3 regions of the Streptomyces sp. NPDC040622 genome follow, and region 2 is predicted to be linked to each of the others. Evidence: riboswitches for the same ligand, from Rfam matches in the RefSeq annotation. Region 2 holds a riboswitch; each other region holds the start of a gene.
The links. A riboswitch is a leader RNA that binds a small molecule or an ion and turns the genes downstream of it on or off. The one in region 2 is predicted to bind cyclic di-AMP.
Positions count from the first base shown of each region.

Region 1: another riboswitch for cyclic di-AMP. It lies ahead of ACZ592_RS12055 (M23 family metallopeptidase); the one in region 2 lies ahead of ACZ592_RS17595 (M23 family metallopeptidase).
Region 3: another riboswitch for cyclic di-AMP. It lies ahead of ACZ592_RS03550 (C40 family peptidase); the one in region 2 lies ahead of ACZ592_RS17595 (M23 family metallopeptidase).

Region 1 is NZ_JBVIXD010000003.1:789,453-793,655, forward strand. Features, by position in the region: gene ACZ592_RS12040 (alginate lyase family protein) at 1-360, shown strand, start outside; tRNA gene ACZ592_RS12045 (tRNA-Met) at 407-480, shown strand; gene ACZ592_RS12050 (PP2C family protein-serine/threonine phosphatase) at 688-1,830, shown strand; cyclic di-AMP (ydaO/yuaA leader) riboswitch at 2,052-2,199, shown strand; gene ACZ592_RS12055 (M23 family metallopeptidase) at 2,211-3,302, shown strand; gene ACZ592_RS12060 (aldo/keto reductase) at 3,590-4,203, shown strand, end outside.
Region 2 is NZ_JBVIXD010000005.1:666,518-670,720, reverse strand. Features, by position in the region: gene ACZ592_RS17605 (M16 family metallopeptidase) at 1-393, shown strand, start outside; gene ACZ592_RS17600 (M16 family metallopeptidase) at 390-1,775, shown strand; cyclic di-AMP (ydaO/yuaA leader) riboswitch at 1,972-2,134, shown strand; gene ACZ592_RS17595 (M23 family metallopeptidase) at 2,147-2,950, shown strand; gene ACZ592_RS17590 (GntR family transcriptional regulator) at 3,147-3,833, shown strand; gene ACZ592_RS17585 (HPr family phosphocarrier protein) at 4,007-4,203, opposite strand, start outside.
Region 3 is NZ_JBVIXD010000001.1:809,503-813,705, reverse strand. Features, by position in the region: gene ACZ592_RS03560 (ATP-dependent Clp protease proteolytic subunit) at 226-861, shown strand; gene ACZ592_RS03555 (hypothetical protein) at 869-1,177, shown strand; cyclic di-AMP (ydaO/yuaA leader) riboswitch at 1,567-1,743, shown strand; gene ACZ592_RS03550 (C40 family peptidase) at 1,747-2,220, shown strand; gene ACZ592_RS03545 (LysE family translocator) at 2,305-2,922, opposite strand; gene ACZ592_RS03540 (LysR family transcriptional regulator) at 3,006-3,923, shown strand; gene ACZ592_RS03535 (ATP-binding protein) at 3,961-4,203, opposite strand, start outside.

The DNA of each region.
Region 1 (4,203 bases), on a different contig from region 2:
TCCCAGGAGACCTGCCGCAACTTCAAGCACGCCAGCTACTCGCTCGCCGCCACCTCCCACATGGCGGAGACCGCCTGGCACCAGGGCGTCGACCTGTACGCGGAGGCCGAGGACCGGCTGCGGGCCGCCTTCGAGTTCCACTCCAAGTACCAGCTGGGCGCCGAGGCGCCCGGCTGGCTGTGCGGCGGCAAGGTGCAGCGCGACATGGGGCCCGACACCGAGGTCGGCCTGAACCACCTGCGGGGGCGGCTGCACCTGGAGATGCCGCAGACCGAGAAGTACACCGAGCAGCGGCGGCCGGAGGGCACGGACGACCTCTTCGTGGCCTGGGAGACGCTCACGCACGCGGGCAACGCGTAAGTGGTTCGACGCACCCCTCCGGATGGCGTAGAGTTGTGTTCATCGACGCGGGGTGGAGCAGCTCGGTAGCTCGCTGGGCTCATAACCCAGAGGTCGCAGGTTCAAATCCTGTCCCCGCTACTGAAGGCCTGAGGCCGGGAAGCATCAGCTTCCCGGCCTCAGGTTTTTTTCTGCCCCCCCCCGGAGCCCCGGCCCGCCCTCGGGCCCGTCCGCCCGGCCCGCCCGTCCGCCTAACCCGGTCGGCCCACACCAGGTCGCACCCTTCCCCCGCTGCGGGAACCCTGAGTGGAGCGCGGTCATGGGCGCGGAGTCGGCGGGAGACAAGCGGTGGGGCAGCGAGGAGGAACGGACAACAACGGTGTCGCCGCGCACGAGCGGACCTTCGTGCGGGCGCTGCCCCTCCTGCTCCTCGTCGTCGGTGTCGTGTACGACTCGACGACGCCGCCGGAGTTCACCGCCGCCCCCCTCTTCACGGCCGCCCCTCTGATCGCGGCCCCCTTCTACTCCCGGCTCAACACCGTCCTGACCGGCGCGGCGGCCACCGGAGCCGTGCTCTTCCTGCACTACGGCAACTCGGTCAGCAGCCACGTCGAGGCCGTCACCGAGGTGATCACGGTCGTCACCGTCGCGGCCCTCGCGATCGTCATCAACCGTGTCGTGCGGCGCGGCAACGACCGGCTCGCCATCGCCCGCTCCATCTCCGAGGCCACCCAGCGCGCCGTGCTGCCCGAGCCGGATCCGCGCATCGGCGGGCTCGACATCGCGGCGCGGTACGAGGCGGCGCAGGCCGACGCGTTCATCGGGGGTGATCTGTACGCGGTGCAGGACACCCCGCACGGCGTACGGCTCATCGTCGGAGACGTCCGGGGCAAGGGCATGGGCGCGGTCGCGGCGGTCGCCGTCGTCATCGGCGCCTTCCGGGAGGCCGCGGAGCAGGAGGCCACCCTGGAGGCGGTGGCGCAGCGCCTGGAGCGGGCCCTCGCGCGCGAGGGCACCCGGCGCGAGGGGCTCGACGCCTTCGAGGGGTTCACCACCGCCGTCCTCGCCGAGATCCGGCACGGCGAGGGCGTCGTACGGCTGGTCAACCGCGGGCATCCCCCGCCGCTGCTGCTGCGTGGCGACGGACGTCTGTGCGTCCTGTCGGCGAGCGAGCCTGCGCTGCCGCTCGGCATGGGCGACCTCGGGGTCTGGCCGGACCGGGCGGACGAGACGGACTTCCCGCCGGGCGCGCTGCTGCTCTTCTACACGGACGGCCTGTCGGAGGCGCGCGACGCGGCGGGGGTCTTCTACGATCCCGCGACCCGGCTCGGCGGCCGGATCTTCCCCGGCCGCGCGGGGCCGCACGCGCTGCTCGCCGCACTCGCCGAGGAGGTCAGGCGGCACACCGGGGGCGGCATGACGGACGACATGGCGCTGCTCGCGGTGCGGCGGCCGCTGGCCGGCGAGGCAGAGGTCACCACCGGTGACTGAGGCACACCCCTCCGCACAAAGACTGACGCACTGTCAAGGGAATGTGAAGCTCCGGTGTGTGAAGAGGCGGGGTCAACTCGCCCCGTTCACCCACCCCGTGTCCCGTTACGTACAGCCGATGAGCGTTAACGATCAACTGGAACGGCTTGGAATACAGAGGTGCTGTCTATTAACGTTCGATAACGCAGCGCGGTCGTCCCAGCCGTCACTAGAGGCGGCTCCGTGCGCATGCGCCTAATCCCGCAAGGGAGCCGGGGAACCACCAACATGGGGTGAATCGGGCATCTGTGCCTTCGTGCCAGGTGTTCGTAGGAGACCTTCCTGCTCCGAACCCGTCAGCTAACCCGGTAGGCGAGAAGGAAGGAAAGGAGTGCGCCCCAGTGGCGTCCAACCGGCCTGCCCCCCAAGCCGTGTACATACCGAATGACGACGACTTCGGTACGTACCACCAGGGTCCTGACGAGGGCTCTTTCGAGGAGTGGAACCCCACAGAGGATTCCGTCCGACCCGTCCGCGGCAGGCACCGTGTGCACAAGAAGGGCGGCGGCGGGCTCGCCCGCAGCTCCACCGTCCTCGGCGTGGGCGTCATCGCCGCCGTCGGCGCGGGCGGCATCGCCACCGCGCAGGACGGCAAGCCGCCGGTCTCCATCTCGATGCCCGACCTGCCGGGTGTCGACGCCGTCGCCGACTCGCTGCCGGAGGCCAAGTCCCTTCCCGGCGTCGGTGCGTTGATATCCGGCGACGACTCGTCGCAGACCACGACCGCCGCCGCGGCGGCCCCGCTCAGCGCCGCCGGTGTCAGCACCGCCGACGCCGAGCAGGGCACCACCGACGCGGGCGAGGCGCTGCGGGCCCGCATCATGCAGCAGGCCGAGAACCAGCAGCACCAGGCCGACAGCGCCGTGCAGAGCGCCGCCGAGGACGCCGCCGTCAAGAAGGCGGCCGAAGAGGCCGCCGCGCAGCAGAAGTCGGCCGAGAAGGAGGTGGCGGCCAAGGCCGCCGCCAAGAAGAAGAAGGAAGAGGAGGCCCGGAAGGCCAAGGCCGAGGCCGAGCGCCTGGCCAAGCTCGCCAAGAGCTACGCCATCCCCACCTCCTCGTACACCCTCACCTCGCACTTCGGCGACTCCGGCGCCATGTGGTCCTCCGGCCACCACACCGGCCTGGACTTCGCGGCGCCCACGGGCACCCCGCTCAAGGCCGTGCACACCGGCACCGTGAAGGAAGCCGGCTGGGCGGGCGCGTACGGCTACCGCACCGTGCTCGAACTCGAGGACGGCACGGAGATCTGGTACTGCCACCAGTCCTCGCTCAATGTCAGCGCGGGCCAGAAGGTCACCACGGGCGAGGTCATCGGCCGTGTCGGCGCGACCGGCAACGTCACCGGGCCGCACCTCCACATGGAGGTCCACACGCCCGGCGGCACGGGGATCGACCCGCTGGGCTGGCTGCAGGGCAAGGGCCTCAACCCGTAAGGCGTGAGCCCCAGCCCGTACCCGCAATCCGCGGGGCACTCGGATCCCTCAGGACACTCGGATCCCGTAGGCACTCGGATCCCGTAGCCACTCGGATCCCTTAGGACACCTGGAACTCCGGTGGTCCTGGCGACAACCCCCCGACGCCAGGGCCGCCGGTTCCTCGTCCCCGCCCGCGGACGCGGCATGCGACGGCGCGACCTGCGCGCCTGACGTGCACCCGGCCGGCGCCCCCACGGTTGGCGCTTACACGGAATTCCGCTTCCCGCAGGCGCGTTGAACACCTTATGACCTCTCTTCGCTCCCTCGGCTCATCCGACCTCGAAGTCTTCCCGCTCTCCCTGGGCGGCAACGTCTTCGGCTGGACCGCAGACCGGACCGCGTCCTTCGCCGTCCTGGACGCCTACACCGCCGCGGGCGGCAACTTCATCGACACCGCCGACGCCTACTCCGCCTGGGTGGACGGCAACGAGGGCGGCGAGTCCGAGACCCTCATCGGCGAGTGGCTGGCCGAGCGCGGCAACCGCTCCGACGTCGTCGTCGCCACGAAGGTCGGCTCCCACCCCGCGTACAAGGGCCTCTCGGCGACCACCGTCAAGGCCGCCGCCGACGCCTCCCTGCAGCGCCTGGGCACCGACTACATCGACCTGTACTACACGCACTTCGACGACACGTCGGTCCCCGTCGAGGAGATCATCGGCGCCCTCGACGACCTGGTGCGGGCGGGCAAGGTGCGGGCCATCGCGGCTTCCAACATCAGCCCCGAGCGGCTCCAGGAGTCCCTGGACTTCTCCGACCGCGAGGGCCTCGCCCGTTACGTCGCGCTGCAGCCGCACTACAACCTCGTCTCCCGCGACACCTACGAGGGCCCGCTCCAGGAGATCGCCTCGCGCTCCGGCCT
Region 2 (4,203 bases):
ACGTCCGGCGACGTCGAGGTTCCCGTCATCGAGGCCGCCGTCGACGAGGAACTGGCCCGCTTCGCCGCGGAGGGTCCCACTCCGGAGGAGATGGAGCGCGCTCAGGCACAGTTGGAGCGCGAGTGGCTCGACCGGCTCGGCACGGTCGCGGGCCGCGCCGACGAACTGTGCCGGTACGCGGTCCTGTTCGGCGACCCGCAGCTCGCCCTGACCGCCGTCGGGCGGGTCCTCGACGTCACCGCACAGGAGGTGCAGGAGGTCGCCAAGGCCCGTCTGCGCCCCGACAACCGCGCGGTGCTCGTGTACGAGCCCGTGGCTCCCGAAGAGGGCGCCGAGGGCACGGCAACCGCCGAGGACACCGCGGACGCAGACGAAGAGGAGGCGGCGAAGTGACCGAGGCCGCGACGATGCAGTTCCACTCCATGCCGCAGGCCGGCACGGCCAAGCCGTGGGCCTTCCCCGCGCCCGAGCGCGGCACCCTGCCCAACGGCCTCACCGTGCTGCGCTGCCACCGCCCCGGCCAGCAGGTCGTCGCCGTCGAGATCCATCTCGAAGCGCCCCTGGACGCCGAGCCCGAGGGCCTCGACGGCGTCGCCACCATCATGGCGAGGGCCTTCAACGAAGGCACCGACAAGCACTCCGCCGAGGAGTTCGCCGCCGAGCTCGACCGGTGCGGCGCGACGCTCGACGCGCACGCCGACCACCCCGGTGTGCGGGTCTCCCTGGAGGTCCCGGTCTCCCGGCTCCCGAAGGCGATGGGCCTGCTCGCCGACGCCCTGCGGGCCCCCGCCTTCTCGGACAGCGAGATCGAGCGGCTCGTACGCAACCGCCTGGACGAGATCCCGCACGAGGCGGCGAGCCCGGCGCGGCGCGCCGCCAAGGAGCTCTCCAAGCAGCTCTTCCCGCCGACCGCGCGCATGTCCCGGCCGCGTCAGGGCACCGAGGAGACGGTCACGGCCATCGACTCGGCGGCGGTGCGTGCCTTCTATGAGAAGTACGTCCGGCCCGCCACGGCCACCCTCGTCGTGGTCGGCGACCTGACCGGCACCGACCTGGACGCCGTCCTCGCGGACACCGTCGGAGCCTGGACGGGCTCCCCGGGCGAGCCGCGCCCGGTGCCGCAGGTGACCGCGGACGACCACGGCCGTGTCGTCATCGTGGACCGTCCCGGAGCGGTCCAGACGCAGCTGCTGATCGGCCGCGTGGGGGCCGACCGGCACGACCGGGTGTGGCCGGCGCAGGTCCTCGGCACGTACTGCCTGGGAGGCACCCTCACGTCCCGTCTGGACCGTGTCCTGCGGGAGGAGAAGGGTTACACCTACGGCGTACGGGCGTTCAGCCAGGTGCTGCGTTCGGCGCCGGACGGGACGGGCGCCGCGATGCTCGCCATCAGCGGCTCCGTGGACACCCCGAACACCGGACCGGCGCTCGACGACCTCTGGAAGGTCCTGCGCACCCTCGCCGCCGAGGGCCTGACCGACGCCGAGCGCGACGTCGCCGTGCAGAACCTGGTGGGCGTGGCCCCGCTCAAGTACGAGATGGCCGCGTCCGTGGCGGCCACCCTCGCCGACCAGGTCGAGCAGAACCTGCCGGACGACTTCCAGGCGCAGCTGTACCGGCAGCTGGCGGCCACCGGCACCGTGGAGGCCACCGCGGCCGTCGTGAACGCCTTCCCGGAGGACCGCCTGGTGACGGTCCTGGTCGGGGACGCAGCGCAGATCGAGGAGCCCGTCAGGGCGCTCGGGATCGGTGACGTGAGTGTCGTCACGGGCTGAGTGAACGTCAGGACATGAGGGGACCCCGGTGGCCGATGTGGCCACCGGGGTCCCCATATGTCCGAATTCATATGGACGTTGCCCGTCTGCCCTGTGGCGTGCGCTACAAAAGTCGCGTTCTGTTTGTCGATTGAAAGACGCCCCGTTTAGCGTCGGTCCGGCTGTCCGTCACGCAGTACGTCGCATCCGCGGCACCGGGCAGTCATCGCCGAGTCCCCGTACGGCGCGAGCCAGGGGAGCCGGGGACCCACATGTCCCCTGGGGTGAATCGGGCACCTTGCCTTCAGGTGAGGGACCCGTAGGAGACCTTCCTGCTCCGAACCCGTCAGCTAACCCGGTAGGCGAGAAGGAAGGAAAGGAACACCCGCCACATGGCGTTCACCCGTGCCACCGGGAAGCACCGTCGTCCGAGCCGCATCACGCGGACCACCGCGAACGTCGCGGGCGTCGCGGCGCTCACCACCACCGGTGTCATCGGAGGCCTTGCCGCCCCCGCCCTCGCCGCCGCCGACGAAGCGGCCGTCGAGCACACCGGCTTCACCCAGGCCGTCTCCGTAGGCGACTCCCTCGCCGAGAGCATCGACGCCCAGGCCGCCGCGCAGCGCCAGGCCGCCGACGACGCCGCCGCGGCCAAGAAGGCCGAAGAGGCCGCCAAGAAGAAGGCCGCCGAGGAGAAGCGCAAGGCCGAGGCCGAGGCCAAGGCGAAGGCCAAGAAGGAGCGCGAGGCCAAGGAGCGTGCCGCCCGCGAGGCCGAGCGCAAGCGCCTGAACACCTACGTCGCGCCGGTCTCCGGCTCGTACGTCTCCACGGGCTACCAGACCGGCGGCGCCATGTGGTCCTCCGGCAGTCACACCGGCATCGACTTCCACGCCGCGTCCGGCACCTCGGTCCACGCGGTCGGCTCCGGCACCGTCGTCGAGGCCGGCTGGGGCGGCGCCTACGGCAACAACGTGGTCATCAAGATGAACGACGGCACGTACACCCAGTACGGCCACATGTCGTCCCTCGGCGTCACCGTCGGCCAGACGGTCACCCCGGGCCAGCAGATAGGCCTGTCCGGCTCCACCGGCAACTCCAGCGGCCCGCACCTCCACTTCGAGGCCCGCTCCGGCGAGCAGTACGGCTCGGACATGGACCCGATCGCCTACCTGCGCGGCCACGGCGTCAACGTCTGACCCGCCCGGTCCGCGCGGACCCCGCAGCACTTCACCGAAAGCCCCGGCTCACCGCGAGCCGGGGCTTTCGCCGCGCTTGGCCAAAAGATATCCATGGATTCCGGTCCGCCGTCGGAAATTCCCGCGCTCTGCAATAGAGTCACCGAACGAGCGTCGGTCGACCGCGTTTCGCGGGGATTAAGGCGGAGGTCCGATCATGCGCATTCCCGCGCACTCGGTATGCACGGCCATCCGGGACGACATTGTCGCGGGTGTCTACGAAAGGGGCGGCCGGCTCACCGAGGACCTCCTCGCGCGGCGCTACGGCGTCTCGCGCGTCCCCGTGCGCGAGGCCCTGCGCACCTTGGAGGCCGAGGGCTTCGTCGTCACCCGCAGGCACGCGGGCGCGTGCGTGGCCGAGCCGACCGAGCAGGAGGCCGCGGACCTCCTGGAGGTCCGGGCGCTGCTCGAGCCGCTCGCTGCCGCACGGGCCGCACAGCGCCGCACGGACGCGCACCTCAAGGTCCTGCGCGGCCTCGTCAGACTGGGCCAGGAGCGCGTCAGGAACGGCCGGGGGGAGGATGTGCGCTCCCTGGGCGGCTGGTTCCACGAGACGCTCGCCCAGGCGTCCGGCAGCCCGGGCCTCAGTGCGCTGCTCACCCAGCTCCGGCACAAGATCGCCTGGATGTACGTCGTGGACTCCCCGGCGGCGCCCGCCGAGTCCTGGTCCGAGCACGCCGCGATCGTCGACGCGGTGGCCCGCGGGGACGCGGAACGGGCCAGGACGCTCACCGCCGCGCACGCGGAACGGGCGACGGCCGCCCATCGACTGCGCCGGCCGCGGCGGGGCGAGCGCGTGAGGGAATCGCAACATGCCGTAAACACGGTGAGCCTGCGGAATTAACGGAGACGCCGTATACAAAGAGAAGCTATTCCTTGCCCGCCCCCGGGAATTCATGCATTTCTTTTCGGGGTGCGTTCACGCACATACGCCGATGGGGCCACCCGTCATTACGGATGACCCCATCGAGGTACTGCTGTACTGCTGAAGAACGTGTCCCAGAAGGGGAACGTGTCCTAGACCGTCTCCGGGAGCTCCTCGAGCCCCTCCGCGACGAGCTTCGCCAGACGGTCGAGGGCGGCGTCCGCGCCCTCGGCGTCGGAGGCGAGCACGATCTCTTCGCCGCCCTGGGCGCCCAGGCCGAGCACCGCGAGCATCGAGGCGGCGTTGACCGGGTTGCCGTCGGCCTTGGCGATCGTCACGGGGACGCCGG
Region 3 (4,203 bases), on a different contig from region 2:
ACCCACTCGACGGGCCGCCAGGTGTCGGGGTGGACCAACGCCCGCGCCGCACAGCGCCCTTCCGCGTCCGAGAGGAGGAGGGCCGGCCTGCGGGAAGAGCGGCGGCACCCCGGCGAGTCACCTTCCCACTCTCCCCCACCCGCCCTTTCTCCGTACAGGACGTACGTACTGTACATTTTTTACAGAGCCCCGACCGCACCGCGACCGGGAGAAGAGAGGCGTGCCATGAACCGTCCGTCCGCCCGCTACGTCCTGCCCCAGTTCACCGAACGCACCAGTTCGGGGGCGCGGACGATGGATCCGTACTCCAAGCTCCTGGAAGAGCGGATCGTCTTCCTCGGCACCCCCGTCGACGACACCTCGGCGAACGACGTGATGGCGCAGTTCATGCACCTCGAGTACCAGGCGCCGGACCGCGACATCTCGCTGTACATCAACTCCCCCGGCGGCTCGTTCAGCGCGATGACCGCGATCTACGACACCATGCGGTTCGTCAGCTGCGACGTGGAGACGATCTGTCTCGGCCAGGCCGCGTCGGCCGCCGCCGTGCTGCTCGCCGCGGGCACCCCCGGCAAGCGGTTCGCGCTGCCCGGCGCGCGCGTGCTGATCCACCAGCCCGCGGTCGCCGAGCCGATCCAGGGCCAGGCCTCCGACCTGGCGATCCAGGCCGACGAGATCCTGCGCACCCGGCAGCTCCTGGAGGAACTGCTCGCACGGCACACCGGGCGGAGCACGGAGCGGATCACCGCGGACATCGAGCGGGACAAGATCCTCGACGCTCCCGCGGCGCTGGAGTACGGGCTCGTCGACCGGATCATCCCGAGCCGCAAGTCCTCGCTCGCCGCGCGCGATCCGAGGTGACCCGCCGATGCCGCCGCCCGAACTGCCGCCCCTGCCGGCCCTCACACGGGCCGAGGCCGAGCTGATCGACCGCTATCTCGACGTCGTCGACCTGCTCGGCCGCATCAATCCGGCCCGCGCGGAGCACACCTACGGCGGGCTCCGCGCCGCTCAGGCCCTGGTCGGCCGGGCGACCGCGCTGCGGGACGCCCTCGCCCTGATGCACCGGCGGGGCGAGAGCGAGGTGCACGCGCCCACGCTCGCCCGGGCGTTGCGTGTCCTCGACGGCGAACGCCGGACCGGGCGCGTCGCCGTGCCGCCCCCACCGGGCACCTGAATACTCCCGCGCCGCCCCTTCACCACTCTCCCCGCCCCCCCGGCCGCCCGGTTCCCGCCACCGAAACGTCCGGGCCCCCTTCGAAACGGACCAGTCGGGCTACCTCGGACGGCGTAGCCAGGAGTCCGTAACCGCACGGTCGCAACTTGCGCGGAGCGCGCACGACTCGGGCGGAATCAGGCATTCCGCTGCTGGTCGAGCCGTCGTCAGACCCGGGGGCCGCGACCCCAATTCGGCACTGTCCACCTGAACAGGTCAGTCGTGAGGAGCCTCACAAAACGCCGTTTCGGCTCGGTTTTCGAGCCCATCTCGGGTCAAGATCCCTTCCGACGACAAGCCCCCGCCACAGCGGCGGGGCGGTCCGGGCGGACGCCGAGTCCTGCCGCCACCCGGATGACCGGTCGACATCTGTGCAACGGCAGGAGTGGAGGACCCAGGTACGACGGGCCCGTCCGGACAGTCCGGGCGACGCCCTTGGGGTGAAGCCGCAGAGCACCACGCGGCCGGGCATCTTCGCCTGCCCGAACCCGACAGGTCATCTTTCACAGGCGGCTGACGAAGGGTTGCGCATGACCGCGCTGAATCACGTTCCGTCGCTGCTCACCAGGACCGGCGCCGCATCGGTCCTCACGCTCGCCGTCGTTGGCGGCACCGTCGTGGCCCCCGGGCTCACGTCACAGGCCGAGGCGGCCACCCACGGGACGAAGGCGCTGGGCGTCGCGGCGTCCAAGAAGGGCTCCGCGTACCGCTACGGCGCCGCGGGCCCCAACCGGTTCGACTGCTCGGGGCTGACGCTCTACTCGTTCAAGAAGACGGGCAAGAAGCTGCCCCGCACCGCCGGCGCCCAGTACAACAAGACCAAGCACATCTCCAGGTCCCAGCGGACCCGCGGCGACCTGGTGTTCTTCCACTCCGGCCGGAACGTGTACCACGTCGGGATCTACGCGGGTAACAACCGCATCTGGCACGCCCCCAAGACCGGGGCCGTGGTCCGCCTGGAGAAGATCTGGTCCAAGAGCGTCTGGTACGGCCGGGTCCGCTGACCCTGCCGCCGCCGGGCGGTCGGCGCGCGCCGGGCACCGACAAGGTGCCGGGGCCCGCGCGCGCCGACCGTGCGCACGGCGGACTCAGACCAGGAGCGGCTCGAGGAGGAGCACCAGGCCCAGCGCGGCGAGCGCGGTGCCGGTGACGGCCTCGACGGCGCGGGCGGTACGCGGCCTGCGCAGCCACGTGCCGAGCCGGTCCACCAGGAGCGCCACCACCGGGAACCACAGCAGGGCGAACGCCACCACGATCGCCGCGAGCAACAGCGTCCTGGGCATCGCGGGGCTCCCGTCGGGCACGAACTGCGGCAGCACGCTCAGGAACGTGATCGACGCCTTGGGGTTCAGGGCGTTGGTCAGGAAGCCCTCGCGCAGGCCGCCGCCGCGCACGGCCGGCCCTTCCCCCTCCGGGGCACGGGGCCGGGCCGCCGAACGCAGCGCGCGGAACGCGAGGTAGAGCACGTACCCGGCCCCGACGATCTGCAGCGCCCGGAAGAGCGCGGGCACGGCCGCGAGCACCGCGGCGACGCCCGCGACCGCCAGCGCGGTGTGCACCAGAAGCCCGCCCGCGACGCCGACGGCGCAGGCGATGCCGGCCCGCCGCGAGACCAGGGCGTTGCGTACGACGACGGTGAAGTCGGCGCCCGGCACGGCGACCATGCCCGCGGCGACACCGGTGAAGGCGACCAGTTGTGCGTCCATGCGCCAAGACTGCCCGCAGCGGGCCTTCAGCAGGTATGTGGAATATCCTGGGTCTGCCTTAAGCAGGCGTTTAGGGAGTGGCCATGTACGACCCCACGCGGCTCGCCGCACTCGTCGCGGTCTCCGAGGCGGGTTCGATCACCCGGGCAGCCGAACGGCTCGGCTACACCGTCCCCGCGCTCTCGCAGCAGCTGGCCAAGCTGGAGCGGGAGGCGGGCACCTCCCTGCTCGTCCGCCACCACCGCGGGGCCCGGCTGACCGGCGCGGGCGAACTCCTCCTGGGCCACGCCCGCCGGGTGCTCGACGAGATGGAACGGGCCCGGCACGAACTGGCCCGCCTCACCGGGCTCTCCGGCGGGCGGCTGCGCGTGAGCACCTTCCAGACGGCCGGCATCCATCTGCTGCCCCCTGTGCTGTCGTCGTTCCGCAGGACCCACCCCGACGTCGAGTTGACGGTGACGACGCACGAACCGCCGCTCGGCGTCGCGGCCGTGGCGGCCGGCGACGTCGACCTGGCCCTCACCCACACGTATGAGCCCGCCGACCCGGTGCCGCTGCCCGCCACCGTGTCGGCCGAGCCCGTCCTGGTCGAGGAACTGGTCCTGGTGACCCAGCCGGGGCACGCCCTCACCAGCGGCACGTCACGGCTGCCGCTCGCCTCTCTCGCCGGGCAGCCGCTGATCAGCATGGCCCCGGAACACCCGCCCCGGCACGCCGTGGAGCGAGCCCTCGCACGGGCCGGGGCGACACCCGCGGTGCTGGTCGAGACGCCGGGCTACGCCCTGGTCTGCGCGCTGGTCAGCGCGGGTCTCGGCGTCGCCGTCGTGCCGGAGATGGTGGCCCGTACCGCCGCGACGCCGGTCGGAATGCGTCTCCTGGAACCCGGCGACCTGCGGCGCACCATCTCCGTCGTGCACCGCACCGGAGAGTCGGGCGCCGCCGCGGACTCCTTCAGGGCGCTGCTGCGCGGGGCCTTCGGGCGCTCGGCGAACGCGGTCTGACCGGCGGCCGCCACGCCGTCGAGCGGCCGCGGGCCGGTCAGTGGGCGGCGTCGCGGTGCCTGCGCCGGACGGGCGCCTTCCACGGCAGCGCGATCCACACGGTCTTGCCGCCCTCGTCGGTGGGGCTGACCGAGAGCCGGCCGCCGCACTCCGCCGTCAGCCAGCGGATGATCACCATCCCTCGGCCGTTGTCCTGCTGGACGGCGGCGGGCAGCCGCTTGGGGTAGCGCGGATGGCTGTCGGTGACCCCGATCCGCAGCTGTTCGTCCCGGTCGAGCTC